DNA from 4 places in the Streptomyces sp. NPDC001927 genome. Region 2 is predicted to be linked to each of the others. Evidence: riboswitches for the same ligand, from Rfam matches in the RefSeq annotation. Region 2 holds a riboswitch; each other region holds the start of a gene.

The links. Region 2 has a riboswitch for cyclic di-AMP ahead of ACWCO8_RS23220 (transglycosylase SLT domain-containing protein). Riboswitches for the same ligand answer to the same signal wherever they lie in the genome.
Region 1: it holds a riboswitch for cyclic di-AMP, as region 2 does, so the genes downstream of both, ACWCO8_RS09700 (C40 family peptidase) here and ACWCO8_RS23220 (transglycosylase SLT domain-containing protein) in region 2, are expected to answer to the same signal.
Region 3: it holds a riboswitch for cyclic di-AMP, as region 2 does, so the genes downstream of both, ACWCO8_RS04130 (M23 family metallopeptidase) here and ACWCO8_RS23220 (transglycosylase SLT domain-containing protein) in region 2, are expected to answer to the same signal.
Region 4: it holds a riboswitch for cyclic di-AMP, as region 2 does, so the genes downstream of both, ACWCO8_RS13755 (M23 family metallopeptidase) here and ACWCO8_RS23220 (transglycosylase SLT domain-containing protein) in region 2, are expected to answer to the same signal.

The regions. Positions count from the first base shown of each region.
Region 1 is NZ_JBSFEN010000003.1:503,257-510,493, reverse strand. It holds gene bioB (biotin synthase BioB) at 1-1,190, opposite strand, end outside; gene ACWCO8_RS09725 (8-amino-7-oxononanoate synthase) at 1,335-2,501, shown strand; gene ACWCO8_RS09720 (ATP-binding protein) at 2,659-3,105, shown strand; gene ACWCO8_RS09715 (DUF6584 family protein) at 3,153-3,680, shown strand; gene ACWCO8_RS09710 (LysR family transcriptional regulator) at 3,739-4,644, opposite strand; gene ACWCO8_RS09705 (LysE family translocator) at 4,717-5,343, shown strand; gene ACWCO8_RS09700 (C40 family peptidase) at 5,409-5,885, opposite strand; cyclic di-AMP (ydaO/yuaA leader) riboswitch at 5,889-6,006, opposite strand; gene ACWCO8_RS09695 (hypothetical protein) at 6,401-6,706, opposite strand; gene ACWCO8_RS09690 (ATP-dependent Clp protease proteolytic subunit) at 6,714-7,237, opposite strand, start outside.
Region 2 is NZ_JBSFEN010000008.1:260,476-267,712, forward strand. It holds gene ACWCO8_RS23215 (phosphocholine-specific phospholipase C) at 128-2,152, shown strand; cyclic di-AMP (ydaO/yuaA leader) riboswitch at 2,458-2,616, shown strand; gene ACWCO8_RS23220 (transglycosylase SLT domain-containing protein) at 2,619-3,482, shown strand; gene ACWCO8_RS23225 (phosphoribosyltransferase family protein) at 3,545-4,822, opposite strand; gene ACWCO8_RS23230 (CapA family protein) at 4,882-5,994, opposite strand; gene ACWCO8_RS23235 (serine hydrolase domain-containing protein) at 6,037-7,237, opposite strand, start outside.
Region 3 is NZ_JBSFEN010000001.1:1,064,067-1,071,303, reverse strand. It holds gene ACWCO8_RS04145 (DNA gyrase/topoisomerase IV subunit A) at 1-1,267, opposite strand, end outside; gene ACWCO8_RS04140 (M16 family metallopeptidase) at 1,582-2,943, shown strand; gene ACWCO8_RS04135 (M16 family metallopeptidase) at 2,970-4,337, shown strand; cyclic di-AMP (ydaO/yuaA leader) riboswitch at 4,561-4,726, shown strand; gene ACWCO8_RS04130 (M23 family metallopeptidase) at 4,740-5,525, shown strand; gene ACWCO8_RS04125 (GntR family transcriptional regulator) at 5,704-6,396, shown strand; gene ACWCO8_RS04120 (HPr family phosphocarrier protein) at 6,663-6,944, opposite strand; gene ACWCO8_RS04115 (bifunctional acetate--CoA ligase family protein/GNAT family N-acetyltransferase) at 7,121-7,237, shown strand, end outside.
Region 4 is NZ_JBSFEN010000004.1:675,359-682,595, reverse strand. It holds gene trmB (tRNA (guanosine(46)-N7)-methyltransferase TrmB) at 1-478, shown strand, start outside; gene ACWCO8_RS13765 (PrsW family intramembrane metalloprotease) at 601-1,917, shown strand; gene ACWCO8_RS13760 (aldo/keto reductase) at 1,930-2,886, opposite strand; gene ACWCO8_RS13755 (M23 family metallopeptidase) at 3,067-4,155, opposite strand; cyclic di-AMP (ydaO/yuaA leader) riboswitch at 4,167-4,314, opposite strand; gene ACWCO8_RS13750 (PP2C family protein-serine/threonine phosphatase) at 4,551-5,708, opposite strand; gene ACWCO8_RS13745 (MerR family transcriptional regulator) at 6,076-6,816, opposite strand; tRNA gene ACWCO8_RS13740 (tRNA-Met) at 6,984-7,057, opposite strand; gene ACWCO8_RS13735 (rhodanese-like domain-containing protein) at 7,120-7,237, opposite strand, start outside.

The DNA of each region.
Region 1 (7,237 bases), on a different contig from region 2:
GTGGCGACCGCCGCGTGGCCGCCGCACGGACCGCAGCCGCCGCCCGCCTCGGCGTGCGAGCCGCAGCCGCCACCGGCCGCCGCACCCGCACCCGCTTCCGCGTGTGAGCCGCAGCCCGCCGACGCCGCCGAGCCGCAGCCGCCGGCCGTCGCACCGGCCGTCACGCCCGCCGCGGCGAGCGCGTCCGCGCGGTGGGCGGGCAGCGTGGTCGTGCCCGCGCCCTCCACCTCGAAGCCCGCGTCCGCGATCATGTCCAGGTCCGTCTGGCCGGCCTGGCCCTCGCTCGTCAGGTAGTCACCGAGGAAGATCGAGTTCGCGATGTTCAGCGCGAGCGGCTGCATCGAGCGCAGGTGCACCTCGCGCCCGCCCGCGATCCGGACCTCGACGTCCGGGCAGACGAACCGGACCATCGCCAGGATCCGCAGACAGCGCTGCGGGGTGAGGTTCCACTCCTTCGCCAGCGGAGTGCCCTCGAACGGGATCAGGAAGTTGACCGGCACCGAGTCCGAGTCCAGCTCGCGCAGCGCGTAGACGACGTCGACCAGGTCCTCGTCGCTCTCGCCCATGCCCGCGATCAGCCCCGAGCAGGCCGACAGACCGGCGGCGTGCGCCTTCTGCACGGTGTCCACCCGGTCCGCGTAGGTGTGGGTGGTGGTGATCTCCCCGTACGTCCCCTCGGACGTGTTCAGGTTGTGGTTGTAGGCGTCGGCGCCCGCCTCGCGCAGTCGCTCCGCCTGGCCGTCCGAGAGCAGCCCCAGGCAGGCGCAGACCTCGACGCCCTCGTTCTGCTCCTTGATGGCCTCGATCGTCTTGCCGACCCGCTCGACGTCCCGGTCCGTCGGACCGCGGCCGCTCGCCACCAGGCAGACCCGCTTGGCCCCGCCCGCGACACCGGCGGCCGCGGCCTGCGAGGCCTCGTCCGGCTTCAGCCAGCTGTACTTGAGGATCCCGGCCGTCGAGCCGAGCCGCTGGGAACAGTACGAGCAGTCCTCGGGGCAGAGCCCCGACTTCAGATTGACGAGGTAGTTCAGCTTCACGCGCCGCCCGAACCACTGACGGCGCACCTTGCCCGCCGCGGCCACCACATCGAGCAGTTCGTCGTCGGAGGTCGCCAATACGGCGAGCGCTTCTTCACGGCTCGGCAGCTCGCGCCGCAGCCCCTTGTCCACCAGCGTGTTCAGCAGGTCCATAAGGGCTGATCCTTGCTTACGGCACACCTCGTGGCCAAGGAGGATCTGAACAAACGCGCCAGTTTGTCGTGTGTGGATGGCCACACCCTCTCCCCGGCCCCGGACGGTTAGGGTCTGTGCGCTGCCTACAAAAGGATCTGCCCCATGCACCGGGACGAGGACACCCGCCGGACCCCGTTCGACTGGACCGACACGGAGGCGCGCCGCCGTGCGGAGGCCGGGCTCGTCCGCACGCTGCGGCCCCGGTCCGCCGAGTCGGAGCCGCTCGATCTGGCGAGCAACGACTACCTCGGACTGACCCGCCGCCCGGAGGTGACCGAGGCCGCCGCCGAAGCGGCCCGCCGCTGGGGCGCGGGGTCCACCGGCTCGCGTCTGGTCACCGGTACGACCCAATTGCACGCGGCTCTCGAACGCGAACTCGCGGCGTTCTGCGGCTTCGAGGCGGCCCTCGTCTTCTCCTCCGGCTACACCGCCAACCTCGCCGCCCTCACCGCGCTGAGCGGCCGCGACGCGCTGATCGTCTCCGACGCGAGCAACCACGCCTCGATCGTGGACGGCTGCCGGCTCTCGCGCGCCGAGACGGCCGTGGTCCCGCACGCCGAGCCCGAGGCGGTACGCAAGACCCTCCAGGCCCACCCGGACCGCAGGTCGCTCGTGGTCTCCGACTCCGTCTTCTCGGTGGACGGCGACCGGGCCCCGCTCCCCGAACTGGCCGAGGCCTGCCGGGCCCACGGCGCCGGGCTGGTCGTGGACGACGCCCACGGCCTGGGCGTGCTCGGCGACGGCGGCCGCGGCGCCCTGCACGCCGCCGGGCTCGCGGGCGACCCGGACGTGGTCGCCACCCTCACGCTCTCCAAGTCGCTGGGCAGTCAGGGCGGAGCGGTCCTCGGCCCGGCCCGGGTCGTCGAGCACCTGGTCAACGCGGCCCGGACGTTCATCTTCGACACCGGACTCGCCCCGGCCGCCGTCGGCGCGGCCCTGAGCGGTCTGCGGCTGATCCAGGACGAACCCGGTCTCGCCGAGCGCGCCAGGACCGTCGCGACCACGCTGCACCGGATGCTCACCGCGGCCGGTCTGACCGCCGTACGCCCGGACGCGGCGGTGGTCTCCGTCCGCGCGCCCTCGCCGGAGGCGGCGCTGCGGTGGGCGGCCCACTGCCGTGAGCAGGGGCTCGCCGTCGGCTGCTTCCGGCCGCCGTCCGTCCCGGACGGCATCTCGCGGCTGCGGCTCACGGCCCGCGCGGATCTGACGGACGCGCAGATCGAGCAGGCCGTCGCCACGATCGTGCGGACCGCACCGCCCTCCCACTGATGGATCCCAAATACGGTCTCTCGTCGTAGAGTTCACCGCTTCGAGCGACAAATATGCACATATCTTGGTGGATCGCCGCCCGGGGCGGCACGATCGGTGGCAGTCTGACGCGAAGTGCAAACCGGGCCGGGCCCGGTGGGAAAGGGACAGCGTCGCCATGGCAGACCACCAGGAAGCAACCGTCACTCTGCCGAGCGATCCCGCCTCGGTGTCCGCCGCCCGGAGATATGTCGCCGACGTCCTCAGCGGCTGGGGGCTCGCGGGCGGCAGCGACACCGCCGACACGGTCCGGCTGATCGTCTCGGAGCTGGCCACCAACGCCGTCCAGCACACCTTCGGCCAGTCGCCCACCTTCACGGTCGACGTCCGCCTGGAGCGCGAGGAACAGCTCCACATCGGCGTCACCGACAGCCACCCCCGCTGGCCGAAGCGGCTCCCGGCGGCGGTGCAGCAGGACAACGGCCGCGGGATGGTCATCATCCGCATCCTGACGGCCGAGGCGGGCGGCCGCCTCTCGGTCACCCCGACCGACGAGGGCGGCAAGACGGTCTGGATCAACCTCCCCTGGACCGCGACTCCGGCCGCCGCGGCCTCTCCGAGCTGAGAAAAACCAGGTCGACGCAGCTCAGAGCGGTAGCCGATGATGCGTCCATGCCCCTGAGAGAGACCCTTGCCCGAGTCGACGCGGACCTGGCCGCCGGCCGCGTTCCCGTCGCGCGCCAGCGCTTGCGCGGTCTCGTCTCGTCCTTCCCGTACGACCTGACGCTCCGCCGGCGTCTGGCCGAGGTGTACCGGCTCTACGGCGACGCCGCCGAGGCCGGCCGCTGGATGTACCTCGAAGAGGACCGCAGCGCCGACGAGACCACCGCGTTCGAGGCGCGGTACGGGTCTCCCGGGTGGCGGATGAAGGCCCTCGCCTGGCGTGGCCCCGAAACCACGGCTGCGACCCCCTTCGCGACGGGGCAACTGGTCGCGGTGCGGACCGCCTGCGCCGAAGAGCTGGGGCACCCCGTCGACTGGGACGACCCCACCTCCTACGAGGACAGCCTGGAGGACCCGCACGAGGCGCCCTCCGAGCCGTGGTCGGTCCGCGACGTCCTGGCGGGCATCGGCTGCCTGGTGGGCACCCTCGCGGTCCTCGGAATCTGGGTGAGCGGAGTCGTCGCCCTCTTCGACTGACGCAGGCCACCGGGCCGGTGCGGGTCGGCCATGGGGCCTGTCCCTGGAAGGACGGACCCTAGGCCCGGGCGAAGCCGCCGCGCAGGAGTGCTCGTAGGGAGGCCGCTGCCGGGCCGGACTCCTCGCCTCGGTGGGCGACCGAGATCGTTCGGCGGAACGAGGTCGGCTCCAGGGCGCGTACCCCCAGGGGCGAAGCCGTCATCGACGCGACCATCTCCGGGACCACCGCCACCCCGAGGCCCGCGCTGACCAGGGCGCACACCAGGGCGTAGCCGGGTGTACGGCAGACCACCGACGGCGTCGCGCCCGCGCGGGCAAGGGCGCCCTCCACGCCCCGGCGCGGCGGGTGGTCCGGGGCGCTGCTGATCAGTGGCTGGCCCGCGAGCTCCGTGATCGGCAACCGGCCCGAACCCTCCGCCAGGACGTGGCCCGGCGCCGTGACCAGGACCAACTCCTCGACCAGCAGCGGCTCCAGCTCGACCCCCGGCGGTAGCGGCGCCGGTTCGGCCGGCTCGTACGTGTGGGTCAGCGCGAGATCCACCTCGCCCGCCGCCACGGCGTGGATCCCGCCCGGCGGTTCGTACTCGGCGACCGTCAGCTCCACGTCCGGGTGGGCCCGGCGGAACGCGCTGAGCACCGGCGGCAGCAGATGGATGCCCACGGTGGTGAAGGTGCCGACCCGCAGCCGCCCGCCCGACAGGCCGCTCAGCCGGGCCAGCTCATGGCGGGCCCGGTCCATCTCGTCCAGGACCCGGCGCGCCCGGGTGACGAGCAGTTCGCCCGCGGGAGTGAGCCGCGCGCCCCGATGGTGCCGTACGAGCAGCGCGGCCCCCGCCTCCCGCTCCAGCTTGGCGAGCTGCTGCGAGAGGGCGGGCGGGGTGTAGCCGAGCCGGGCGGCGGCCCGGGTGATCGAGCCGTCCTCGGCGACGGCCACAAGCGCCGCGAGCCGCACCAGATCCTGCATTAAGCATTCCTTTTGGCAGGCCCATAAAATCCTGTCTCCACACTAAAGGCTCTCGGCGGGCACGCTGGGGTCATGGACGGACAGCTGATCGCCTTCATCGGGGTCGCGGCGGGCATGGTGGCCATGCCGGGCGCGGACTTCACCGTCGTCGTGCGCAGCGCTCTCGCCTCGCGCCGGGCCGGGGTCGCCTGCGCGGTGGGCGTGGCGGGCGGGCTCCTGGTGCACACCGCCCTCGCGGTGGCCGGGCTCGCGGCCGTGCTGATCGCCGTACCCGTGCTGTACCGCGCGCTGCAGATCGCCGGCGGCGCGTACGTCCTCTACCTCGGCGTGCAGGCGTTGCGCGGTGCGCTGCGCGCGACGGCGGGCGAGACGCCGGCGGACGTGGCGGGGGAGCGGGCGGTCGGGCGGGCCTTCCGGCAGGGCTTCCTGACAAACGTCCTCAACCCCAAGGCGCCCGTGCTCTTCCTCAGCCTGCTGCCGCAGTTCGTGCCGGCCGGTGTGGCGGTGCTGCCGCGCACGCTGCTGCTCGCGTCGATCGTGGTGCTGCTGGCCCTGCTCTGGTTCCCGCTGGTGGCCCTCGGCGTGGACCGGCTCGGCCACCGGCTGCGGCGGCCCCGGACGGCACGGACCGTGCAGGGGGTGACGGGCGGCATGCTCGCCGCCCTCGGAGTGACGCTGCTGGTGTCCCCAGGGCACTGACCCCGGGGCGAGGGATGCGGCGGCGCCACCGCACCCCTTGGTCACACGTCGGAGCCGACCGGGCGTCAGCGCACCCGGCCGTAGTAGACCTTGGACGTCCAGATCTTGTCGAGCTTCACCCAGGAACCCTTCTTGGGCGAGTGCCAGATCTTTCCGCTACCCGCGTAGATCCCCACGTGGTACACCCTTCCACCGGAATGGAAGAAGACCAGGTCCCCCTTCTGCCTGCTGGACGCGGAGATGTGCCGGGTCTTGTTGTACTGCTGCTGCGCGGTACGGGGCAGCGACTTGCCCGCCTTCTTGTACGAGTAGAGCGTGAGCCCCGAGCAGTCGAACCGGGACGGTCCCGACGCTCCGTACTTGTAGGGCGATCCCTTCTTCGAAGCCGCGATGTTCAGCGCGTTGCCGGCGTACGACGTCGCGGCCTGGGCCTCCGATGCGGCTCCTGGCGCCAGCATCGTGCCGCCGAGGGCGGCGAGGGTGAGAGCCGAGACGGCTCCGGCCCGGGACAGCAGGGACGGGACATGAATCTGCGCAGTCATGCGCAACCCTTCGTCAGCCGCCTGTGAAGGATGACCTGTCGGGTTCGGGCTGGCGAAGTTGCCCGGCCGCGGCTGCGGCTTCACCCCGAGGAACGGCCCCACTGGCCGGCCGTCCCGTACTGCTCGGGTCCTCCACTCCTGCCGATCCACTCCTGTCGACCAGACATCCGGGACAGCGGCAGGACTCGGCGTCCGCCCGGACCGCCCCGCCGCGGTGGCGGGGGCTTGTCGTCGTGAGGGATCTTGACCCACAACCCGGGCGAAAACCGAGCCGAAACGGCGTTATGTGAGGCTCCTCACGACTGATCCATTCGGGTGGACAGGCATGTTTCGTGATCGTCGGAGGTTTGGCCGACGAGTCCCGGACCAGGGGTGGGGCGCCCTATTCCGCCAGATGTGTACACCTGTTGTGCAACTCACCCCGCACATATGTCGATTCGTCGACTACGCCGAACGGGGGAGCGATTCTGCGGCCGCGCTGCTCCGAGTGGACCTCGACACGACACGGGGGAATGTCAACTCGCCGGTGTCTCCGGGACGGTGACGCGGCCCGATCTACGCTCCCCGTCCAACACCCGGAGCGCACGGGCCAATGTCTCCGCGTGCACCTCGCTCTCGCCGCGCGTATGCATCGCCGTCAGCGCGTCCCGCAGGGCGTTGGCCCGCCCCACCAGCGCCTGAGCCGCGCGCAGCGCCCCATACGTATGCGAAGCCCTGGATGGATTGATGCGGCCCAGCAGGTCGACGACTTCGAGATAGGCGTCGATGAACTCGCCCTCGGCGCGCGTCAGAGCGGGCAGCGGCGGCAGCTCGGGAACCATCGCGGGCTCACCTTCCCCCGGCGCCGCCCGACGCCCCGCGGTTCTGAACGACGTGGTCCACCACGCCGTAGGCGGTCGCGCCCGGCGCGTCGAGGACGGTCGTCCGGTCGATGTCGGCGTCGATCCGCTCGAGGTCCTGGCCGGTGTGGGTGACCAGCATCCCGGCCATCATCGCGCGCATCCGGATCAACTCCCGTGCCTGGATGTCGAGATCGCTCGGCTGCCCCTGCAACGGCTCGTCCGTCGCGGGCTGCTGGAGCACCACCCGGGCGCCGGGCAGCGCGAGCCGCTTGCCGGGCGCGCCGGCCGCGAGCAGCACGGCGGCGGTCGAGACGGCCTGCCCGAGACACGTGGTCTCCACGTCGCAGGTGACGACCTGCATCGTGTCGTAGATCGCGGACATGGCGTTCATCGAGCCGCCGGGGGAGTTGATGTACAGCGAGATGTCCCGGTCCGGATCGGCGTACTCCAGGTGCAGGAGCTGCGCGATCACGTCGTTGGCCGAGGTCTCGTCGATGGGGGTGCCGAGGA
Region 2 (7,237 bases):
CCAACTACCTGCCGCCCTTCGGAAGTTCATCCAAGACTTACCGCACGGATGTATACCTTTAAGCTCGGCTCCCTCATCCTGTCCACCGTGTGCCAGTGGGGCATGCGGTGACACGAGAGGCGGGGCATTGACTCCCATCAGCCGCAGGGGATTCGTCGGCATCGGGGCAGGGCTCGCGGCGGGCGCGGCGCTGCCCACGGGCACGGCGTCGGCCGCCGCAGCGGGCGCGACCGGGACCATCACGGACGTCAAGCACGTCGTGGTGCTCATGCAGGAGAACCGCAGCTTCGACCACTACTTCGGCCGGCTGCGCGGCGTGCGCGGCTTCGGCGACCGGGCCGCGGGCAACATCCCGGGCGGCTGGGGCATGTTCAACCAGCCCAACTGGGGCGGCCGCCAGTACCCGTGGAAGCTGAGCTCCACCCCGCCGGCGGGCGGCGTGGACGGGGAGACCCTCGCCCAGTGCAACGGCGACCTTCCGCACAGCTGGACCTCGCAGCACGCGGCGTGGAACAAGGGCCGGATGGACAACTGGGTCACGGGCGTCGGCAACACCCGCACCCTCGGCTACCTCGACCGTAGCGACATACCGTTCCACTACGCGCTCGCCGACAACTACACGATCTGCGACGCCTACTTCTGCTCGGCGCTCAGCGCCACGGGGCCCAACCGCACCTTCCTCTGGAGCGGCAAGATCGACGCCTCCAGCAAGGACGGCGGCGACGAGTCCGGGCTGACCTGGGAGTCGTACGCGGAGGCGCTCCAGCGCGCCGGAGTGAGCTGGAAGGTCTACCAGAACGCCCAGGACAACTACGGCGACAACGGCCTGGCCTACTTCAAGAAGTTCACCGACGCCCGTCCCGGCGACCCGCTGTACGACCGCGGCATGGGGTCGGTGCCGAAGGTCACCGGTTCCACCCCGGACGACATCGCCGCGGCGATCCGCGCCGACGTGGTCGCCGGGACGCTTCCGCAGGTCTCCTGGGTGGTGGCGAACGAGGCGTTCTCCGAGCACCCGTACGCCCCGCCCGGCGACGGCGCGCACTTCGTCGACCTGGTCTACCGCGCGCTCGCCGCGAACCCCGAGGTCTTCGACTCGACCGTGCTGTTCCTCAACTACGACGAGAACGACGGCTTCTTCGACCACGTGCCGCCGCCGGTCGCCCCGCCCGGCACCCCCGGCGAGTACATCGACGGCGTGCCGATCGGCCTGGGCTTCCGGGTCCCGATGCTCGTCATGTCGCCCTGGACGCGCGGCGGCTGGGTCAGCTCCGAGGTCTTCGACCACACCTCCGTGCTGCGCTTCATGGAGACCTGGACGGCCGCCCTCGGCACCCCGGCATCGTGCCCGAACATCAGCGCCTGGCGGCGGAAGGTCACCGGCGACCTGACGGGCGTCTTCGACTTCGCGCGCCCGGTGTACGGCGTCCCCTCGGGCCTGCCCTCCACGGCCAAGGTCATCGGCCAGGACACCTGCGGCCCGCTGCCCAACCCGGTGCCGCAGGACAACGCCCTGCCGGCGCAGGAGTCCGGTACGCGTCCGGCGCGCGCCCTGCCGTACCAGGTCAACGGGAACCTCGACCGGTTCGAGTTCGGGGCGGCGGGCAAGATCCTCGCATGGTTCTCCATGACGAACCAGGGCGCCCAGGCGAAGCGGCCCGCGCACTTCACGATCCACCCGCACCAGCACCGGGACACGGCGGCCTGGCAGTACACGGTCGACCCGGGCGCGACGTCCACGGACTACTTCAACATCGGGCTCGGGTCGGGTTCGGGCAAGTACGACATCTCGATGATGGGGCCCAACCGCTTCCTGCGGCGGTTCATCGGCGACGCCTCCAAGGCGGGGAAGGCGATCGAGGTGGCGGCGCGGTTCGCGACCGAGCCGGGCACCGGGAAGACGGCGATCTACTTCAAGCTGACGAACACCTCGGCCGGTCCGGTGACCTTCACCATCCGCTCGAACGCCTACCGCACCGACGGCCCGTGGACGTACACGGTGGCGGCGAACTCCTCGCGCGAGGACTACTTCAACGCCGTGGCGTACAGCAACGGCTGGTACGACTTCACGATCCTGGCCGACATCGACGGCACCTGGTCGCGCCGCTACACCGGCCACATCGAGACGGGCGCTCCGAGCATCAGCGGCTGACCCACACATCCACAGTTCCGACCAAATGGGGCACAAGGGATTTCACATCCCCTTGTGCCCCATTTCTCAACTCGGTCGAATTTCCCCGCATGTCCGTTATGGCATGGCGCGTGAGCCGAATCACCTCAGGTTTTCGACGATCTTTGGAACCGCCCCGTCCCCTTGTCCGGCAAGGAAGTTCGGGGCGCCGGGCGGGTCGCGGAAGTCCTCGAAGAAATACCCGCGCATTCGGCGCCTTGTTTCGTCCGACATTTCTCGCTTACGGTCACCTCGACCCGGACGGAACGCCGAATCCTGCCACCGTCCGAATTAGACCGCTCATTCACCCGATGGCAGGAGCGGGGGACCCACTTTTCGCCGGTCCGGTTTTTCCGGCACGGCTCGGGGTGAAGTCGCGCACGCGCGGCCGGGCATCTCCAGCCCGAACCCGACAGCTCACCCCGCAGGCGCCGGAGAGGACTGCATCATGCCCGCACACGGTAAGCACCGGCGCCCCAAGAGAAGGCCCCTGACCCGCGGCCTCGCCCTCGCGAGCACGGGCGGCGCCGCCCTGGCCCTGCCCCTGGTCGGCACGGCCACCGCGCACGCCGCGCCCCAGTCGGCCCCCGAGATCGCCCTCACGGGGAAGACCGTTCTCAGCGCCCCGGCGAAGATCGCGGAATCCATTCCGGCCGCGCAGAATTCCGCGGCCAAGACCTATACCGTCACCCGCGGCGATTCCCTTTCGGTGATCGCCCACGAGCAGAGTGTGCAGGGCGGCTGGAAGGCCCTGTACCGCGCGAATCGCGCGGCCGTGGGTGACAACCCGTCACTCATCCACCCCGGCCTGGAACTGAAGCTGCACGGAAAGGCCGCCGCCGCTCCGAAGAAGCCGAAGTCGCAGGCCCGTACGACGAGTACGGACCGGGCCGACCGCTCCCAGCAGCGCGCCGCCGCCCCGGCCGCCGCCCCGTCGAAGGCGGCTCCCGCGAAGTCGACCCAGGCGACGCAGGCGGCCGCGAAGACCTACACCAACGACCTCGACGGCTGGATCCGCGAGTCGCTGGACATCATGCAGAAGTACGGCATCCCCGGTTCGTACGACGGGATCCAGCGCAACATCATGCGTGAGTCCTCCGGCAACCCGCTGGCGATCAACAACTGGGACTCCAACGCCGCCAAGGGCACCCCGTCCAAGGGCCTGCTCCAGGTGATCGAGCCGACGTTCCTCGCCTACCACGTGCCCGGCACCTCGATGGACCTCTACGACCCGGTCGCCAACATCACCGCCGCCTGCAACTACGCGGCGGACCGGTACGGCTCCATCGACAACGTCAACGGGCCCTACTGACAGGCCGGTTGAGCACGGGCTGCCTTGATTACGGGCGGCCTTGAGCACTGGCGGCGACCGCTCTAGAAGTGGTCGCCGAACCAGTTCGCGGCGAGTTCGCCGACCTGTTCCAGGGTGCCGGGTTCCTCGAAGAGGTGGCCGGCACCCGGGACGACGACCAGGTCGTTCTCGCACGTCAGGCGGGAGCGGGCCTCCTCGTTGAGGTCCTGGACCAGCCGGTCGTGGCCGCCCACGATCAGCAGGGTGGGGGCGCGGACCTGGGCGAGTCGTGGGCCCGCGAGGTCCGGGCGGCCGCCCCGGGAGACCACGGCGGACACCTCGGACAGCGGGTCGGCGGCGGACCAGAGGGCGGCCGCCGCGCCGGTGCTGGCGCCGAAGTAGCCGGTCCGCAGCCCGTCGAGGCCGGGGCGGCCGGCCAGCCAGTGGGTGGCCCTCGACAGCCGGCCGGCGAGGAGCTCGGTGTCGAAGACGTTGGCGCGGTCGGCGGCCTCCTCCTCGGTGAGCAGGTCGAAGAGGAGCGTGCCGAGCCCGGCCCGGTTCAGGCTCTCGGCGACGGCTCGGTTGCGGGGGCTGTGCCGGCTGCTGCCGCTGCCGTGGGCGAACACGACGATCCCCGGAGCGCCGTCGGGCACCACGAGGTGGCCCCCGACCTCCGCGTCCCCGGCCGGGATGAGCACCTCCGGGTCCCCGTCGTCCTGGTCACGGCCTGCGTGGTGGCGTTCCAGACAGGCGACGACCTCCTCGTCCGGGGTCTGGGAGAAGTCCTGGTAGAACTGGCCGATCGCGTAGAAGAAGGCCGGCTCGTGGACGCAGACGGTCTCGTCGGCCTCCCGGCCGATCCGCTCCCGCCAGTCGGCCGGCGCGACCGGCACGGCGAGGACGATCCGCGCGGCCCCCTGGGCCCGCACGACCCGGCAGGCGGCGACCGCCGTGGCGCCCGTCGCCAGGCCGTCGTCGACGACCACGACGGTCCGGCCGTCGAGCCGAGCCGCGGGCCGGGCGCCCCGGTAGCGCCGGGAGCGCTGCCCGAGCACGACCCGCTCGCGCGCCTCCACACCGGCGAGGTCCCCGGCGGAGACGCGGCTGTCGGCGAGGACGTGGTCGTTGAGGACCCGTACGTCTCCCTCGCCGATGGCGCCCATGGCCAGCTCCGGCTGGAAGGGCACCCCGAGCTTGCGGACGAGGCAGACGTCCAGTGGGGCCCCGAGGGCGTCGGCGACCTGTTCGGCGACCGGCACCCCGCCGCGCGGAAGCCCCAGGACCACGACGTCGCGGCCCTTGAGGTGCTCCAGGCGTGCGGCGAGCTGCCGTCCGGCGTCGGTGCGATCGGTGAAGTACATGACCCGCTCGTCTCCCTGGTCCTGAAGCCGGCGCGCGGGCGGGTGCGGGCCGCCGCCCGTCAGGCGGGGCGTGCGACGAGGGTTCCGTCCTCGTCGAGGTCGACCCGCGCGCCGTGGGGCCGGCTGGTCCGGCCCAGTACGTCGTGGAGCCAGCGCGCGTCGCGGCCGGGAGCGTGCTCCAGCCGCATGCGCCGGGCCCGAAGGGGGATGATCCGTACCTCCTGGAGTCGGCCGTCGTCGGGCCGCACCGAGACGAGGTACAGCAGCCGCAGGTCGTCGCGGTACTGCTCGTAGCCGGTGATGCCCTCGTAGTCGTTGATCAGGTCGCCGCAGCCGTGCAGCACGAGCTTGCCCCGGTGGACCTCCAGCGGCCGGGGGTGGTGCGAGGAGTGGCCGTGCACCACGTCGGCACCGGCGTCGATCAGCGCGTGCCCGTAGGCGACGTCGGTGCCGGAGAGCGCGTACCCCCAGTTGGAGCCCCAGTGGAGGGATACCAGGACGAGGTCGCCGGGGCGCTTGGCCTCCCGGATCCGGGCGAGGAGCCGGGCTGCGGCGGTGCCGGTGGGCCCGGCGGCGTAGTGGACCCCGCTGTGGGCCGCGGTGGCCGCCCAGTCGCGCGGGATGCCGCTGGAGGCCATGCCCAGGGCGTACGCGACGAGCCGGCCGCCGCCGGGCAGGTCGACGATCGCGGGCCGGGCGGCCGCCTCGGCGTCCTCGCCCGCGCCCACCGTGCGCACACCGTGCTTCGCCAGGGTGTCGAGGGTGTCGGCGAGGCCGCCGCGACCGTGGTCGAGGACGTGGTTGTTGGCCAGGACGCAGACGTCGGGGCGGACGGCGGTCAGACAGGGCACGTTCTCGGGGTGCATCCGGTAGTGGACGGCCTTGCCGGGGGCGTACTCGTCGCTCGTGGTGACGGCCGTCTCCAGATTCGTGACGCGCACGTCGGGCGCGGCCACGTCGAGGGCGTCGAGCGCGACGCCCCAGGGGTAGGTGAAGTCCGCGCGGTGCGGGATCGGGCCGTTCACGGCCTCGGCGAGCGCCACATAGGACCGTGCGTCGTGCACGTACCGCTCGCGCAGCGCCGGGTCGCCGGGGTGGGGAAGGATCTGGTCGACCCCGCGGCCGAGCATCACGTCGCCGCAGAGGAACAGTCCGACCCGGTCACCGTCCATGAACCCAGGGTAGACGCGGCGCGCCCGGCGGGCCTGAACGGATCATGTCTTGGGCGTCGGGGACACCGGCAGGTTGTACACGTTGTCCGGGCTGACGATCTGGGTGATCGCCTGGCCGAAGAGCGTGCTGGGCTCCACGCCGTCGTGCAGGATGTCGGTGTTCAGCATGACGATCATGGTGGCGCGGGCCTCCGGCAGGTACACCACCAGCGACTCGTAACCGGGCAGCGAGCCGTTGTGGCCGATCCAGCCGTCGACGTTGAAGATGCCGAGGCCGTACCCCGCCCCGGGGATGCCCGTCGGCCGCGTCTCGAGGCGTTGCGCCTGGGTCTCGGGGTTGAGCAGGGTTCCGGTGGCGAGGACGCGCGCCCATTTGTGCAGATCGTCGAGCTGGGAGATCAGCGCACCGGCCGCCCAGCCCCAGGACGGGTTCCAGTCGGTGGAGTCCTCGACCTTCCCGGACGCCGTCTGGTTGGTGTAGCCGTGGGCGTGCGGGCGGGGGAACTCGGTGCCGACCGGCAGGAGCGTGTGCCGCAGTCCGGCCGGTTCCATGACGTTCTGCTGAAGGTATTCGTCGAGCGGGAGTCCGCCTTCCTGCTCCACCACGAGCCCGAGCAGGATCAGGTTGGTGTTGCAGTACTCGAACTGGGCCCCCGGCTGGAAGTTCACCGGGTGCTTGAAGGAGTAGTCGAGCAACTCCTGTGGGGTGAAGGGACGTTCCGGGTCGGACGTCAGGGCCTTGTAGAAGCCTTCGTCCGCCGAGTAGTTGAACAACCCGCTGCGCATTCCGGCGAGTTGACGGAGGGTGATCTCGTCGCCGTTGGGGACGCCGTCGACGTACTTGTCGATCGTGTCGTCCAGGCCGACCCTGCCCTGGTCGACCAGTTCCAGCAGGGCGGTCACGGTGAAGGTCTTGGTGACGCTGCCGACCCTCAGGTAGAGGTCCGGGTTCATGGGCGCCCCGGTGGTCCTGTCGGCGATCCCGAAGGAGCGGACGTAGGTCCCCTTGCCGGGGGCGGACAGCGAGACCATCACCCCGGGTACGTCGGCCTCGCGCATGACCTGCTGGATCGCGGTGTCCAGGCGGGCCGCCACCTCGGGGGTGAGCTCGGCGAAGTCGCCGTTCGTGGCGGAGGGGGCGAGTGCGTTCGGGGCCAGTGCGTTCGGGGCGAGTTCCGCGGCGCTGTACGCGGCCACGGGGGCTTCCACGGAGAAGGCCGCGCCCGTCGAGACGGGAACGGCC
Region 3 (7,237 bases), on a different contig from region 2:
TCAGCCGCTCCTTCGCCTGCGCCGAGTTCTCGCTGGAGCGGATGAGGCGGATGACCTCGTCGATGTCGAGCAGCGCGACGAGCAGGCCCTCGACCAGGTGCAGCCGGTCGCGCTTCTTCGTACGGCGGAACTCGGAGCGTCGGCGCACCACGTCGAAGCGGTGGTCGAGATAGACCTCGAGGAGCTCCTTGAGGCCGAGCGTGAGCGGCTGGCCGTCGACCAGCGCCACGTTGTTGATGCCGAAGGACTCCTCCATCGGCGTCAGCTTGTAGAGCTGCTCAAGGACCGCCTCCGGCACGAAGCCGTTCTTGACCTCGATGACCAGGCGCAGGCCGTGGCTGCGGTCGGTGAGGTCCTTGACGTCGGCGATGCCCTGGAGCTTCTTGGAGCCGACCAGGTCCTTGATCTTGGAGATGACCTTCTCCGGGCCGACCGTGAAGGGCAGCTCGGTGACGACGATGCCCTTGCGCCGGGCCGTCACGTTCTCCACCGTCGCGGTGGCGCGGATCTTGAATGTGCCGCGGCCGTTCTCGTACGCGTCCTTGATGCCGGAGAGGCCGACGATCCGGCCGCCGGTGGGCAGGTCGGGGCCCGGCACGAAGCGCATGAGCGCCTCGAGGTCCGCGTTCGGGTGGCGGATCAGGTGCCGGGCGGCCGCGATGACCTCGCCCAGGTTGTGCGGGGGCATGTTCGTCGCCATGCCGACCGCGATGCCCGAGGCGCCGTTGACCAGCAGGTTCGGATACGCGGCCGGCAGCGCGACCGGCTCCTGCTCCTGGCCGTCGTAGTTCGGCGTGAAGTCGACGGTGTCCTCGTCGATGGACTCCGTCATCATCAGCGCGGCGGCAGCCATCTTCGACTCGGTGTACCGCATGGCGGCCGGCGGGTCGTCGTTGCCGAGCGAGCCGAAGTTGCCGTGGCCGTCGACCAGCGGGAGGCGCATGGAGAAGGGCTGGGCCATGCGCACCATCGCGTCGTAGATCGACGCGTCGCCGTGCGGGTGCAGCTTGCCCATGACCTCGCCGACGACGCGGGCGCACTTCACATAGCCGCGGTCGGGGCGGAGCCCCATCTCGTTCATCTGGTACACGATGCGGCGCTGCACCGGCTTCATGCCGTCGCGGGCGTCCGGCAGCGCGCGGGAGTAGATCACCGAGTACGCGTACTCGAGGAAGGAGCCCTGCATCTCGTCGACGACGTCGATGTCGAGGATCCTCTCCTCGAACGCGTCGTCCGGCGGCGGTGTCTTCGTGCTGCGGCGGGCCATCGCGGCTGCGGCTCCTTCACCAACAAGGTTGATCTGACGCGGACCATTGTGGACCGTCCCACCGACAACGCCGACCGCGACCCGGGCGTGAGCGGCGGTCGGGCCTTAGCGGAGCGGTCCGAGCACGGTCCGCGAGCGGTTCGTGAGCCGTCCGCGACCGGGCCGTGAGCGTCCGCCAACGGGCCGTGAATCGTTTCCGCGACGCCCACGCGACCCGGAAGAGGGACGCAGGGAAGCTGTGGGAACTTCGCGAGGGGTCAGTGCGCTTGCATAGGGTGGCAGGACTTTTCCATATCGCGATCGAAGGGACGTACATGCCCATGGGTCACACGGCCACGGCAGAGGCCGGCTCAGGCGGCCTGACAGCGACCGAGCACCGGCTGGCCAACGGCCTGCGGGTGGTGCTCTCCGAGGACCACCTGACCCCGGTCGCCGCGGTGTGCCTCTGGTACGACGTCGGCTCCCGCCACGAGGTCGCCGGCCGCACCGGCCTCGCCCACCTCTTCGAGCACCTGATGTTCCAGGGCTCGAAGCAGGTCCAAGGCAACGGCCACTTCGAGCTGGTGCAGGGCGCGGGTGGCTCGCTCAACGGCACGACGAGCTTCGAGCGCACCAACTACTTCGAGACCATGCCGACGCACCAGCTGGAGCTCGCGCTCTGGCTGGAGGCGGACCGCATGGGCTCCCTGCTCGCCGCCCTGGACGACGAGTCCATGGAGAACCAGCGGGACGTCGTCAAGAACGAGCGCCGCCAGCGGTACGACAACGTGCCCTACGGCACGGCCTTCGAGAAGCTGACCGCCCTCGCGTACCCCGACGGCCACCCGTACCACCACACGCCGATCGGCTCCATGGCCGACCTGGACGCGGCGACGCTGGAGGACGCGCGGGCCTTCTTCCGTACGTACTACGCGCCGAACAACGCGGTCCTCTCGGTCGTCGGCGACATCGACCCGGTGCAGACGCTGGCCTGGATCGAGAAGTACTTCGGCTCCATCCCGTCCCACGACGGCAAGCTGCCCCCGCGCGACGGCACCCTCCCCGACACCATCGGGGAGCAGCTGCGCGAGGTCGTCGAGGAGGAGGTACCGGCCCGCGCGCTGATGGCCGCCTACCGCCTCCCGCACGACGGCACGCGCGCGTGCGACGCCGCCGACCTCGCCCTGACCGTGCTCGGCGGAGGCGAGTCGTCCCGGCTCCACAACCGCCTTGTGCGCCGCGACCGTACGGCCGTGGCGGCCGGCTTCGGCCTGCTGCGCCTGGCCGGCGCGCCCTCGCTGGGCTGGCTGGACGTCAAGACCTCCGGTGGCGTCGAGGTGCCCGAGATCGAGACGGCCGTCGACGAGGAGCTGGCCCGGTTCGCCGCCGAGGGCCCGACGCCCGAGGAGATGGAGCGCGCCCAGGCCCAGTTGGAGCGCGAGTGGCTGGACCGGCTCGGCACGGTCGCCGGCCGCGCCGACGAACTGTGCCGCTTCGCGGTCCTGTTCGGCGACCCGCAGCTGGCCCTGACCGCCGTCAACCGGGTCCTGGACGTCACCGCCGACGAGGTGCGGGAGGTCGCCGCGGCCCGGCTGCGCCCGGACAACCGCGCGGTGCTGGTCTACGAGCCGATCGGTACCGAACAGAGCGACGCCGAGCAGGGCGACAGCGACGAGGAAGAGGGAGCGGACCAGTGACCGACGCTGCCGCGTCTTTGACGAGCATGACGTTCCACCCGCAGCCCGAGCCGGGCGCGGCCAGGCCCTGGGCCTTTCCCGCCCCGGACCGCGGAGCGCTGGACAACGGCCTGACGGTGCTGCGCTGTCACCGCCCCGGCCAGCAGGTCGTGGCCGTCGAGATCTTCTTCGACGCCCCGCTGGAGGCCGAGCCCGCCGGTCTCGACGGTGTCGCCACGATCATGGCCCGTGCCCTCACCGAGGGCACCGACCAGCACACCGCCGAGGAGTTCGCCGCCGAGCTGGAGCGCTGCGGCGCCACGCTCGACGCGCACGCGGACCACCCGGGCGTACGGGTCTCCCTGGAAGTTCCCGTCTCCCGGCTGCCCAAGGCGCTCGGGCTGGTCTCCGAGGCCCTGATCGCGCCGGCGTTCCTCGAGACCGAGGTCGAGCGCCTGGTGAACAACCGGCTCGACGAGATCCCGCACGAGACGGCCAACCCGGCCCGCCGGGCGGCCAAGCAGCTCTCCAAGGAGCTCTTCCCGGCCGAGTCCCGCATGTCCCGGCCGCGTCAGGGCACCGAGGAGACGGTGGCGGCCATCGACGCCTCCGCCGTCCGTGGCTTCTTCCAGACCCACCTGCGGCCGTCCACGGCGACCGCCGTGGTCGTCGGCGACCTGACCGACGTGGACCTGGACAAGGTCCTCGCCGAGTCGCTCGGTGCCTGGACGGGCAACAGCGCGGAGCCCCGGCCCATGCCGCCGATCACGGCCGACGACACCGGCCGTGTGGTCATCGTCGACCGGCCGGGCGCCGTCCAGACCCAGCTGCTGATCGGCCGCGTGGGCGCCGACCGGCACGACCGCGTCTGGGCCGCCCAGGTCCTCGGCACGTACTGCCTCGGCGGCACGCTCACCTCCCGCCTGGACCGCGTCCTGCGCGAGGAGAAGGGCTACACCTACGGTGTCCGGGCCTTCGGCCAGGTCCTGCGCTCCGACGGCGAGGGCCACGGCGCCTCGATGCTCGCCATCAGCGGTTCCGTGGACACCCCCAACACCGGCCCGGCACTTGACGACCTGTGGAAGGTGCTGCGCACTCTCGCCGCCGAGGGTCTGACGGACGCCGAGCGCGACGTGGCCGTGCAGAACCTGGTGGGCGTGGCGCCGCTCAAGTACGAGACCGCGGCCTCCGTCGCGGCGACCCTCTCCGACCAGGTCGAGCAGCACCTCCCGGACGACTTCCAGGCGCAGTTGTACGCGCGCCTGGCCGAGACCGGCACGGTCGAGGCGACGGCGGCCGTCGTCAACGCCTTCCCGGTGGACCGGCTCGTGACGGTGCTCGTGGGTGACGCGGCCGAGATCGAGGAGCCGGTCCGGGCCCTCGGCATCGGCGAAGTCACCGTCGTCACCGGCTGATCGAGCGGCATCGAGCGGCGCACCGCCGCCGAAGCGGAGCGAACGGAGGACCCCGACGTCACGTTACGTCGGGGTCCTCCGCTATGTCCGGATTGGTGGCAAGGGTGGCCGTATGCCCTGTGGCATGTCTTACAAACTGGCGTGTCTGTTTGGTGATTGAAAGACGATCCGCTTAGCGTCGGTCCGGCTGTTCGCCAGTTGCACCCGCCGCGCCCGCGGCATCGGACAGTCATCGCCGAGTCCCCGTCAGGCGCGAGCCTGGGGAGCCGGGGACCCACACGAAGTCCCTGGGGTGAATCGGACGCCTTCGCATCCGTGCGGAGGGGCCCGTAGGAGACCTTCCTGCTCCGAACCCGTCAGCTAACCCGGTAGGCGAGAAGGAAGGAAAGGATCAGCCACTACATGGCGTTCACCCGTGCCACCGGGAAGCATCGTGGTCCGAGCCGTCTGGCGCGCCGCAGCGCCGGCGTCGCCGGCATCGCGTCCCTCGCCACCGCCGGCGTCATCGGCACCCTGGCCTCCCCGGCGCTCGCCGCCGACACGGACGCCCCCTCCCTCGAGGACACCGGCCTGACCCAGGTCGTCGTGGCCGACAACGCCCTCGCCGACAAGATCGACGCCCAGGCCGCCGCGCAGGAGCGCGAGGCCGCCGAGGCGGAGGCCAAGCGTGTCGCCGAGGCCCGCGCCAAGGCGGAGGCCAAGCGCAAGGCGGAGGCCCGTGCCAAGGAGGTCCGCGCGGCCAAGGAGCGCGCCGCCCGTGAGGCCGAGCGCAAGCGCCTGAACTCCTTCCAGCTGCCCGTGGCCGGCTCGTACGTCTCCACCGGCTACAAGACCGGCGGCTCCCTCTGGTCCTCCGGCAGCCACTCCGGCGTCGACTTCCACGCCGCCTCCGGCACCAAGGTCGTCTCCGTCGGCTCCGGCACCGTCGTCGAGGCCGGCTGGGGCGGCGCGTACGGCAACAACATCGTCATCCGGATGAACGACGGCACGTACACCCAGTACGGGCACCTCTCGGCCATCAGTGTCTCCGTCGGCCAGTCCGTCACCCCGGGCCAGCAGATAGGCATCTCGGGCTCGACCGGCAACTCGACCGGCCCGCACCTCCACTTCGAGGCCCGCACCACCGCCGAGTACGGCTCCGACATCAACCCGGTCGCGTACCTTCGCGCCCGCGGCGTGAACGTCTGACCCGACCGGCCGTCGAGGTCCCGCACCGCACGTCAGAAAAGCCCCGGCTCGTACTGAGCCGGGGCTTTTCGCTGACCAAAAGATATCCATGGTTACCGAGGACCCGTCGGAAATACCGCCCCGCTGCAATAGAGTCACCGGACAACCGGTTTCGCGCGTATTAAGGCGGAGGTCGATCATGCGCATTCCCGCGCACTCGGTGTGCACGGCGATCCGGGACGACATCGTCACCGGCGTCTTCGAGCGCGGCAGCCGGCTGACCGAGGAGCAGCTGGCCCGCCGGTACGGAGTCTCCCGCGTCCCGGTCCGCGAGGCGCTGCGCACCCTGGAGGCCGAGGGCTTCGTGATCACCCGCCGGCATGCCGGCGCCCAGGTGGCCGAGCCGACCGAGCAGGAGGCGGCCGACCTCCTGGACATGCGCTCGCTCCTCGAACCGCTCGGCGCGGCCCGGGCCGCGCAACGCCGCACCGAGGCGCACCTCAAGGTGCTGCGCGGCCTGGTCAGACTGGGGCAGGAGCGGGCCAGGCGGGGCCAGGGGGACGATCTGCGCTCGCTCGGCGGCTGGTTCCACGAGACCCTGGCGCAGGCCTCGGGCAGCCCGGCGCTCACCGCCCTGCTCACCCAGCTGCGGCACAAGATCGCCTGGATGTACGCGGTCGAGGCCCCCGCCCAGCCGGTCGAGGCCTGGGCGGAGCACGGGGCGATCGTGGACGCGGTGGCGCGCGGCGACGCCGAACGAGCCCGCGCCCTGACCGCGCTGCACGCCGAGCGCTCCCTGCTGCTGCACCGGCTGAAGCGCCCCGAGCGTCCGCCGCGCGGGCGTGTGAGGACTTCGCAACATGTCGTCAACACCGCGAGCGGCCGGAATTAACGAGCGGGCCGTATACAAAGAGAGCTCGCCCTGGCGGTGGGAATTCGACGGGCTTTCTTCGGGCTGCCCGGATCCCCGGAATTCACTACGGAATGTTTCGGGAGACGTTTCAGGAGGCTTTTCGCGGGACGGTTCGGGAGGCGTTTCGCGGTACGGGAAAACGAGACGTTTCGGGGTGCCGGAAAAGAAGAAGCCGCACCCGCCGTCATTCGGCGTGTGCGGCTTCCCGCGCATTCGGCCCCGACGTCCGTCCGGCCGGAAATCCGTCAGACGGTCTCGGGGAGCTCCTCGAGTCCCTCGGCAACCAGCTTCGCCAGACGGTCGAGCGCGACCTCGGCGCCCTCGGCGTCCGAAGCGAGCACGATCTCCTCGCCGCCCTGCGCGCCCAGACCGAGCACCGCGAGCATCGACGCGGCGTTCACCGGGTTGCCATCAGCCTTGGCGATCGTCACGGGGACGCCGGAGGCCGTGGCGGCACGGACGAAGATGGAGGCGGGGCGGGCGTGCAGGCCCTCGGCCCAACCGACGTTGACGCGGCGCTCAGCCATGGTGTTGCCCTTCAAGTCTCAAGCGGGTTGTCTAGACCAGTCTCTCACGGGTTGCGGGGTGCTCGTCGCCGACCTTCGACCCCCACCGGGGGGCCGTTCGGTCCTCCTTACCTTGCATGGTGCACACCCGCCGCGCGACCGGTGCCCGTGTCGTACCCCGGCCGTACGCTTGCCCCATGCAGAGCGCGTCGGAACGGCCGGAGCAAGCGGAACACGAGTACCCCGACCACTGGGAAGCGGACGTCGTCCTCCGTGACGGCGGCACCGCGCGCATCAGGCCCATCACCGCCGAC
Region 4 (7,237 bases), on a different contig from region 2:
GATGGCCGCCGCCGACCCCGGCACCGGCATCCTCGCCGTGGACGTCCACACCCCCGGCCAGGGCAACCTCCTCGGTCTCGCCGACCGGGGCGGCCTGGAGAACGTACGGGTCGCCAACGGCGACGCGATCATCCTGCTCCGCGAGATGCTCGCCGCCGACGCCCTCGACGGCTGCCGGGTCTACTTCCCGGACCCCTGGCCGAAGAAGCGCCACCACAAGCGGCGGCTGATCCAGCCCGAGTTCCTCACGCTGCTCGCGACCCGGATGAAGCCCGGCGCCGTGCTGCACTGCGCCACGGACTGGGAGGAGTACGCCGAGCAGATGCTCGAAGTCCTCTCCGCCCACCCCGACTTCGAGAACACCCAGCCCGACGGCGGCTACGCGCCCCGCCCCGACTTCCGCCCCCTCACCCGCTTCGAGGGCCAGGGCCTCGACAAGGGGCATGTGGTGCACGACCTGCTTTTCCACCGGAAGTAGCTCGGCTTTCCAGAGGAAGCAGCTCTGCCTTCCAGAGGAAACAGCTCTGGTTTTCCACAGGAAGCGGCAGTTGTCGGAGAACTCCGTCGCAGGTGTCAGTCCTCCTCGTTAGGGTCGATCACGTGTCGAACCATGTTCCCGTCCCCACCCGGGACACCGAGGAGCCGGCCTTCACGGCCGTTCCGGACCGCGCCCAGTGGCGCTACAGGCCTCGTCGCGCCTTCTGGCGCAGCAAGGTGGTCCGGGCCGTCGCCGTGATCACCGTGCTCGCGCTCTGCGCGCTCGTGATCCTCGCGATCGTCCGGGAACAGACCGGCACCGAAGGCTTCCTCGTCGGCCTCGGCCTCGCGGTCCTGCCCGTACCGCTGTTGATGGCCGCCTTCCGCTGGCTCGACCGGGTCGAGCCGGGCCCGTGGAAGAACCTGATCTTCGCCTTCGCATGGGGCGCGTGCGCCGCGACGCTCGTCGCGATCCTCGCCAACTCCTTCGCGGTCCGCTGGATCGCGACCGCCACCGCCGACCCCGCCTCCGCCGAGTCCTGGGGCGCCACGGTCGTCGCCCCGGTCGTGGAGGAGAGCGCCAAGGCCGCCGCGATCCTGCTGATCTTCCTCTTCCGCCGACGGCACTTCACCGGCCTCGTCGACGGAGTCGTCGTCGCGGGCTTCACCGCCACCGGCTTCGCCTTCACCGAGAACATCCTCTATCTCGGCAACGCCTTCGGAGAGGACCAGGACCTCGGCTCCGGCGGCCTCGGCTCGATGACCGCGGGCACCTTCTTCGTACGGATCGTGATGTCGCCGTTCGCGCATCCGCTCTTCACGGTCTTCACCGGCCTCGGCTTCGCCTTCGCCGCCCTGGCCACCTCCCGGCGGAAGTTCCTGCGGACCCGCCGGATCCTGCTGCCGCTCGCCGGACTGCTCCTCGCCATGCTCATGCACGCGCTGTGGAACGGCTCCGCGACGATCCTCGGGCCGCTGGGCTTCATCCTCGTCTACGGCATGTTCATGGTGCCCGCCTTCGGCCTGCTGACCTGGCTCGCGATATGGAGCAGGCAGCGCGAGCTGCGCACGATATCCGGGCAGCTCCCGGCGTACGCGGCGGCCGGCTGGCTCTCACCGGCCGAGCCGCTCGCGCTCTCCTCGATGCGCGCCCGCTCGGTCGCCCGCGACTTCGCCCGCCGTACGTACGGCGCGGCCGCCGCCACGGCCGTCGGCGAGTACGAGGCGTTCGCGACGACCCTCGCCTTCCTGCGCCACCGCGCCCAGCGGGGCGCGCAGGTCCCCGACTTCACGGCGCGCGAGCAGGAGCTGCTCCACCACCTCTGGCAGCGCAAGCCGGTCGCCTCGCCCGCGCTCACGTACGCGGCGCGGGCGACGGGCCGGGTGTGGGCGCCGCCGCAGTACCTCGACTACGGCGGCTACAACCCGTACCAGAGCTAGGGGCTCCGGTCCTCAGACGGCGTCCGGCTCCGAGGCCTCCGTCAGGAGCGTGAGCTCCGCATCGGTCAGGCGGAGGTCGGCCACCGCCACCAGGGCCGGGAGCTGTTCGACCGTGCGGGCCGAGGCGATCGGGGCGACGACGGTCGGGCGGGAGGCGAGCCAGGCCAGGGCGACGGTGGCGACCTCCGCGCCGTGCGCCTCGGCCACGGTGTCGAGCGCGGCGAGGATCCGCCGGCCCCGCTCGGTCTTCGCGTGCTCGGCGGCGCCCTCGGCGCGGACGCTCTCGACGGTCTTCCCGGCGCGGTACTTGCCCGTGAGGAAGCCGGACGCCAGCGCGAAGTACGGGACGGCGGCGAGCCCGGCGCGCTCGGTGGTGGCCAGGAGTTCGCCCTCGTACGTGTCGCGCGAGAGCAGGTTGTAGTGCGGCTGCAGGGCGACGTAACGGGCGAGGCCCTCGGTCTCGGCGAAGTCGAGGGAGGCCTGGAGCCGGTCGGGCGCGATGTTGGAGGCGGCGACGGCCCGCACCTTGCCCTCCTTCACCAGCTGGTCGAGGGCGGTGACGATCTCCTCGACCGGGACGGTCGGGTCGTCGAAGTGCGAGTAGTACAGGTCGATGTAGTCGGTCCCGAGCCGGCGGAGCGACTCCTCCACCGCGCCCTTGATCGTGGTCGCGGCGAGGCCCTTGTACCGGGGGTGCGCGCCGACCTTCGTGGCGATGACGACCTCGGAGCGATTGCCGCGCGAGGCCAGCCACTTGCCGATGACCGTCTCGGACTCGCCGCCCTGATTGCCCTCGGCCCAGGCGGAGTACATGTCCGCGGTGTCGACGAAGTTGCCGCCGGCGGCGGTGTAGGCGTCGAGGACCGCGAAGGACTGCTCCTCGCTGGAGGACCAGCCGAAGACGTTGCCGCCGAGCGCGAGGGGGAAGACGTTCAGTTCGGAAGTGCCCAGTGGGCGCAGTGAGGTCATGGGACGGTACAACGACCGCACCGGGTACGGGTATTCCGGCAGCCCTGACGTGGGGGGGGTTACGCCAGGGCTGCCGGAGTCGTGAGGGCTCGGGAGGTCCTCGGACCGCGAGGCCGTTGGGCCGCCGGGTCCTTGGACCGCGAGGCCGTCGGGCCGCGAGGCCCTTGGACCGGGAAGCCCTTAGACCGAGAGGCCCTTGTTGCCCAGCCAGGCCGCCGGGTCGATGCCCGAGCCGCCCGCGGTGTGGACCTCCAGGTGGAGGTGCGGGCCGGTCACGTTGCCGGTCGCGCCCACGCGCCCGATCGTGTCGCCGGTGCCCACGGTCTGGCCGACGCTCGCGGTCATCGAGGACAGGTGCGCGTACCAGATCTCCGTACCGTCCTCGAGTTCGAGGACGATCCGGTAGCCGTACGAGCCGGACCAGCCGGCCGACTTGATGGTGCCGCCGTGCACGGCCTTGACCGGCGTGCCGGTCGGCGCCGCGAAGTCGAGGCCCGTGTGCTGGCCGGAGGACCACATGGAGCCGGACTGGCCGTACGTGGAGGTGATCGTGTACGAGGAAGTCGGCAGCGAGTAGCTCGCGGCGAGCTTCGCGAGGCGCTCCGCCTCGGCCTTCGCCGCAGCCTCCTCCTCGGCCTTCTTCTTCGCCGCGGCCGCTTCCTTCTCGGCCTGGTCCGCCTTGGCGGCGGCCTCGAGGGCGGCCTTCTCGGCGGCGGCCTTCTCCGCAGCGGCCTTCTCGGCGGCGTCGGCGGAGGCCTGCTGCTGCTCGGCCTGCTGCAGGATGCGGGCGCGCAGCGCCTCACCGGCATCGGCGGTCGAGGCGGAGGCGGACTGGCCGCTTCCGGCCTTCTCGACGCCGTCGGCCGGCAGGGCGAGAGTGGCCGTGAGCGGCTGCGGGTTGGTCGTACCGGAGTCCGAACCGCCGTCGGAGATGAACTCGCCGACACCGGGCAGCTCGGAGGCGTCCGGCAGGTTGAGGTCGGGCAGCGATATCGAGACCGGGGGCTTCTCCTTGGCGGTCGCCATGCCGCCCGCGCCGACGGCCGCGATGACACCGACGCCGAGGACGGTGGAGGAGCGGGCGAAGCCGGAGCGCTGCTTCACGACGCGGTGGCGGCCGCCCGAACGGGCCTGCTGGCGCAGGGAGTCCTCGGTCGGGTTCCACTCCCCCAGCGTCGTCGCGTTGTCGTCCGTCCCGGCGGCGCCACGGGCGCCGAACGCGTTGAACCCATCGGAAAGACCGTCGGGGGCAGGGCTGTTGGACGCCACGGAGGCGTGCTCCTTTCCTTCCTTCTCGCCTACCGGGTTAGCTGACGGGTTCGGAGCAGGAAGGTCTCCTACGGGCGGTTCCGCACGGATGCGGAGGTGCCCGATTCACCCCAAGTAGTGGTTCCCCGGTTCCCTTTCAGGATTCGGCGCACGCGCACGGTGCCGTCTCTTGCGACGGCTGGGACGACCGCGCTGCGTTATCGAACGTTAATAGACACGAGGGCCGGATTCCAAGCCGTTCCGGTTGATCATTCACGAGATTGAGCTGGTACAGCCCGATTTGATCCCGCTTCAGTACGGAGTCTTACCGCCACCCCAGAACTGATGGTTCGTCAATTGTTATCGGAGCGGTACGCCTCCACTACACAAGGTCACCACATGCGGAACGACGTGCTTCACGGCACGACGGGCATCGTCCGGCGCCGCTCCGGCTGCCCCGCTCCCGGCCGGCTCACGGCGAGCAGCGCCATGTCGTCGGTGGAGCCCCCGCCCGTGTACCGGCGGACGTCGTCGACGAGCGCGTCGAGCATCTCCTCCGGCCCCGGGAAGATCCGCCCGGCGAGCCGCTCGGCCGGTTCGTAGAAGGCCCCGGAGGCGTCGCGCGCCTCGGAGAGCCCGTCGGTGTAGAGGAGCAGCGTGGCGCCCGGCGGGTACGGGGCCTCGTCGGCCCGGTCCGGCCAGGCGGCCAGCTCGCCCATGCCGAGCGGCAGCGCGGGCTCGGTCGGCTCCAGGTGGGTCAGGCCCCCGTCCGCGTACAGCAAGAGAGGCTCGGGGTGGCCCCGGTTCACGACCCGTACCCGCCCGCCCCCGCGCGGGATCTCCGCCAGGACGGCCGTGGTGAACCCCTCGAAGGCGTCGAGCCCGGAGCGGCGGGTGCCCTCGCGGGCCAGCGCTCGTTCGAGGCGCTGGGCGACCCCCTCCAGCGAGGCCTCCTGCTCGGCCGCCTCCCGGAAGGCGCCGATCACGACAGCGACCGCCTCGACCGCGTCGAGCCCCTTGCCGCGCACGTCCCCGACCACGAGCCGTACCCCGAACGGCGTGTCCTGGACGGCGAACAGGTCCCCGCCGATGAACGCGTCCGCCTGCGCGGCCTCGTACCGGGCCGCGACCTGGAGCCCGCCGATCCGCTCGGCGGGCGTCGGCAGCACGGCCTTCTGCGCGGTCTCCGCGATCACCCGCGCCGAGGCGAGCCGCTCGCCGCTGCGCCGCACGACCCGGTTGATCAGCAGGGCGAGGGCGGAGACGGTGACGACGGTCAGCGTCTCGGTGAGGGCGGGGATGTCGTCGGCGGTGCCGTTGTAGACGTGCAGGCCGATGCCGGCGAGGACGGCGGCGATGCCGGTGAGCAGCGTCGTCAGCATGGAGAAGAACGGGGCGGCGATGAGCGGCGCGGCGGAGAACATCGGGGAGGCGGTGTACGCGGCGGGGGTGGCCAGGTCGAAGACGATCCCGCCGAGGATCACCAGCGGCGGCAGGGCCCGGATGAAGCGCCGGGCCCGCTCGGCCCGCCGGCGCGGGGCGCGCGGGGAGAGGCCGTTGCGCGAGCCGTACATCGGTCCGTTCGCCCGGCCGGACGCCTGCCCTTGAGTCCGTCCGTTCGCCCGTCCCCGAGCCCTTCCGTGCCCCCGTCCCCGAGCCCGTCCGTTCGCCCCGCCGTTCGCCGCGCCGTTCGCCCGCCCGTTCCCCGGTCCCTGATCGCGCTGCCCGTTCACCTGCCGTTCAGCCCGCCCCTGCCCCCGGTCCGGCCCTCGTTCCTGCCCCTGCCCCTGGCCCTGCCCCACCTGTGCTCTCCTGCCCGGTCCGTACACGGCGCGGCGACGGACGGTACCGCGCCCTCCCCAGGGTGGCGGGAGCCGCGCCGCTCTGCGACCCCCGCTCGGCCATGTGGGGGACGCGAGGTCACGGACCGCACAGCAGGCGCTACAGATTCCGCTCCGCGTAGACCTTCATCGCGTCCCGTACGAGAACGGCGGTGCCCTCGCCGTGCTGGTCGTAGTTGACGGTGAAGCGCGGGTCGTCCACGTACATCTGGCCGAGGCCGGTCACGTACTCCTTCGTCGGAGTCGTCGTGATCGACAGCCACTCGACGTGGCGCCGCGCGATCGCCTGGACCTCGTCGCTGTCGGCCGCCAGGCCACGCCGCGCCGCCGCGCCGAAATCGCGGGCGATCCCGGCCTGCCGGTCCATGAACTCCTGCTTCTCCTCGGCGCTGAGCGAGCGCCACCAGCGGTCGCCCTTCTCGTACGCGTCACGGCCCCAGCGCCGGCTGACCTCCTCCTCGTACCGCGTGTGATCGAAGCCGTCGAACACTTCCTCGGCCATGAGCTCTTCCCCTTTCTCGGTCTTGTGGAGAGTGGTCCGCACGGCCGCGATCTGCCGACCGATCCGCTCCCGCTCCTGTTCCAGCAGGAGGAGATGGGTACGCAGCGCGGCGGACGTGTCCCGCTCGCCTTCGAGGACCTCGGCGATGGCGGGCAGCGAGAGCCCCAGCTCGCGCAGGAGCAGCACGCGCTGCAGCCGCACGAGCGCCGCCTGGTCGTAGTACCGGTAACCGTTGGCGCCGATCCGGCTGGGTTCCAGCAGCCCGAGCTCTCCGTAGTGCCGGAGGGTGCGGCTGGTGGTGCCCGCCTTCTTGGCGATCTCTTGGATCGACCACTCCATACCGAGAACGCTAAATCTTGACGTTACGTAAAGGTCAAGTCGGACAGAAGGCGGAGGCGGAGGGCGGACGGCGGAAGCGGGAAGCGGGAAGCGGGAAGCGGGAAGCGAGTCGGACACGACGAAGGCCCGGATCCAGTGACTGGATCCGGGCCTTCGTTGCTACTGAGTAGCGGGGACAGGATTTGAACCTGCGACCTCTGGGTTATGAGCCCAGCGAGCTACCGAGCTGCTCCACCCCGCGTCGGTGAATATGACCTTACGGCATGGTGAGCCGATCCCCTAATCCGTTTCCCGGCCGCCCTCTCAGCAGCCGCAGTCCTCGGCGTCGACCGGGGCGGTGAGTGGGTCCGCGTCCTTCTTCTCGGGGCCTTCCCACGTCTCGTACGGGAAGCCCTCCCGGACCCAGTACTCGAAGCCGCCG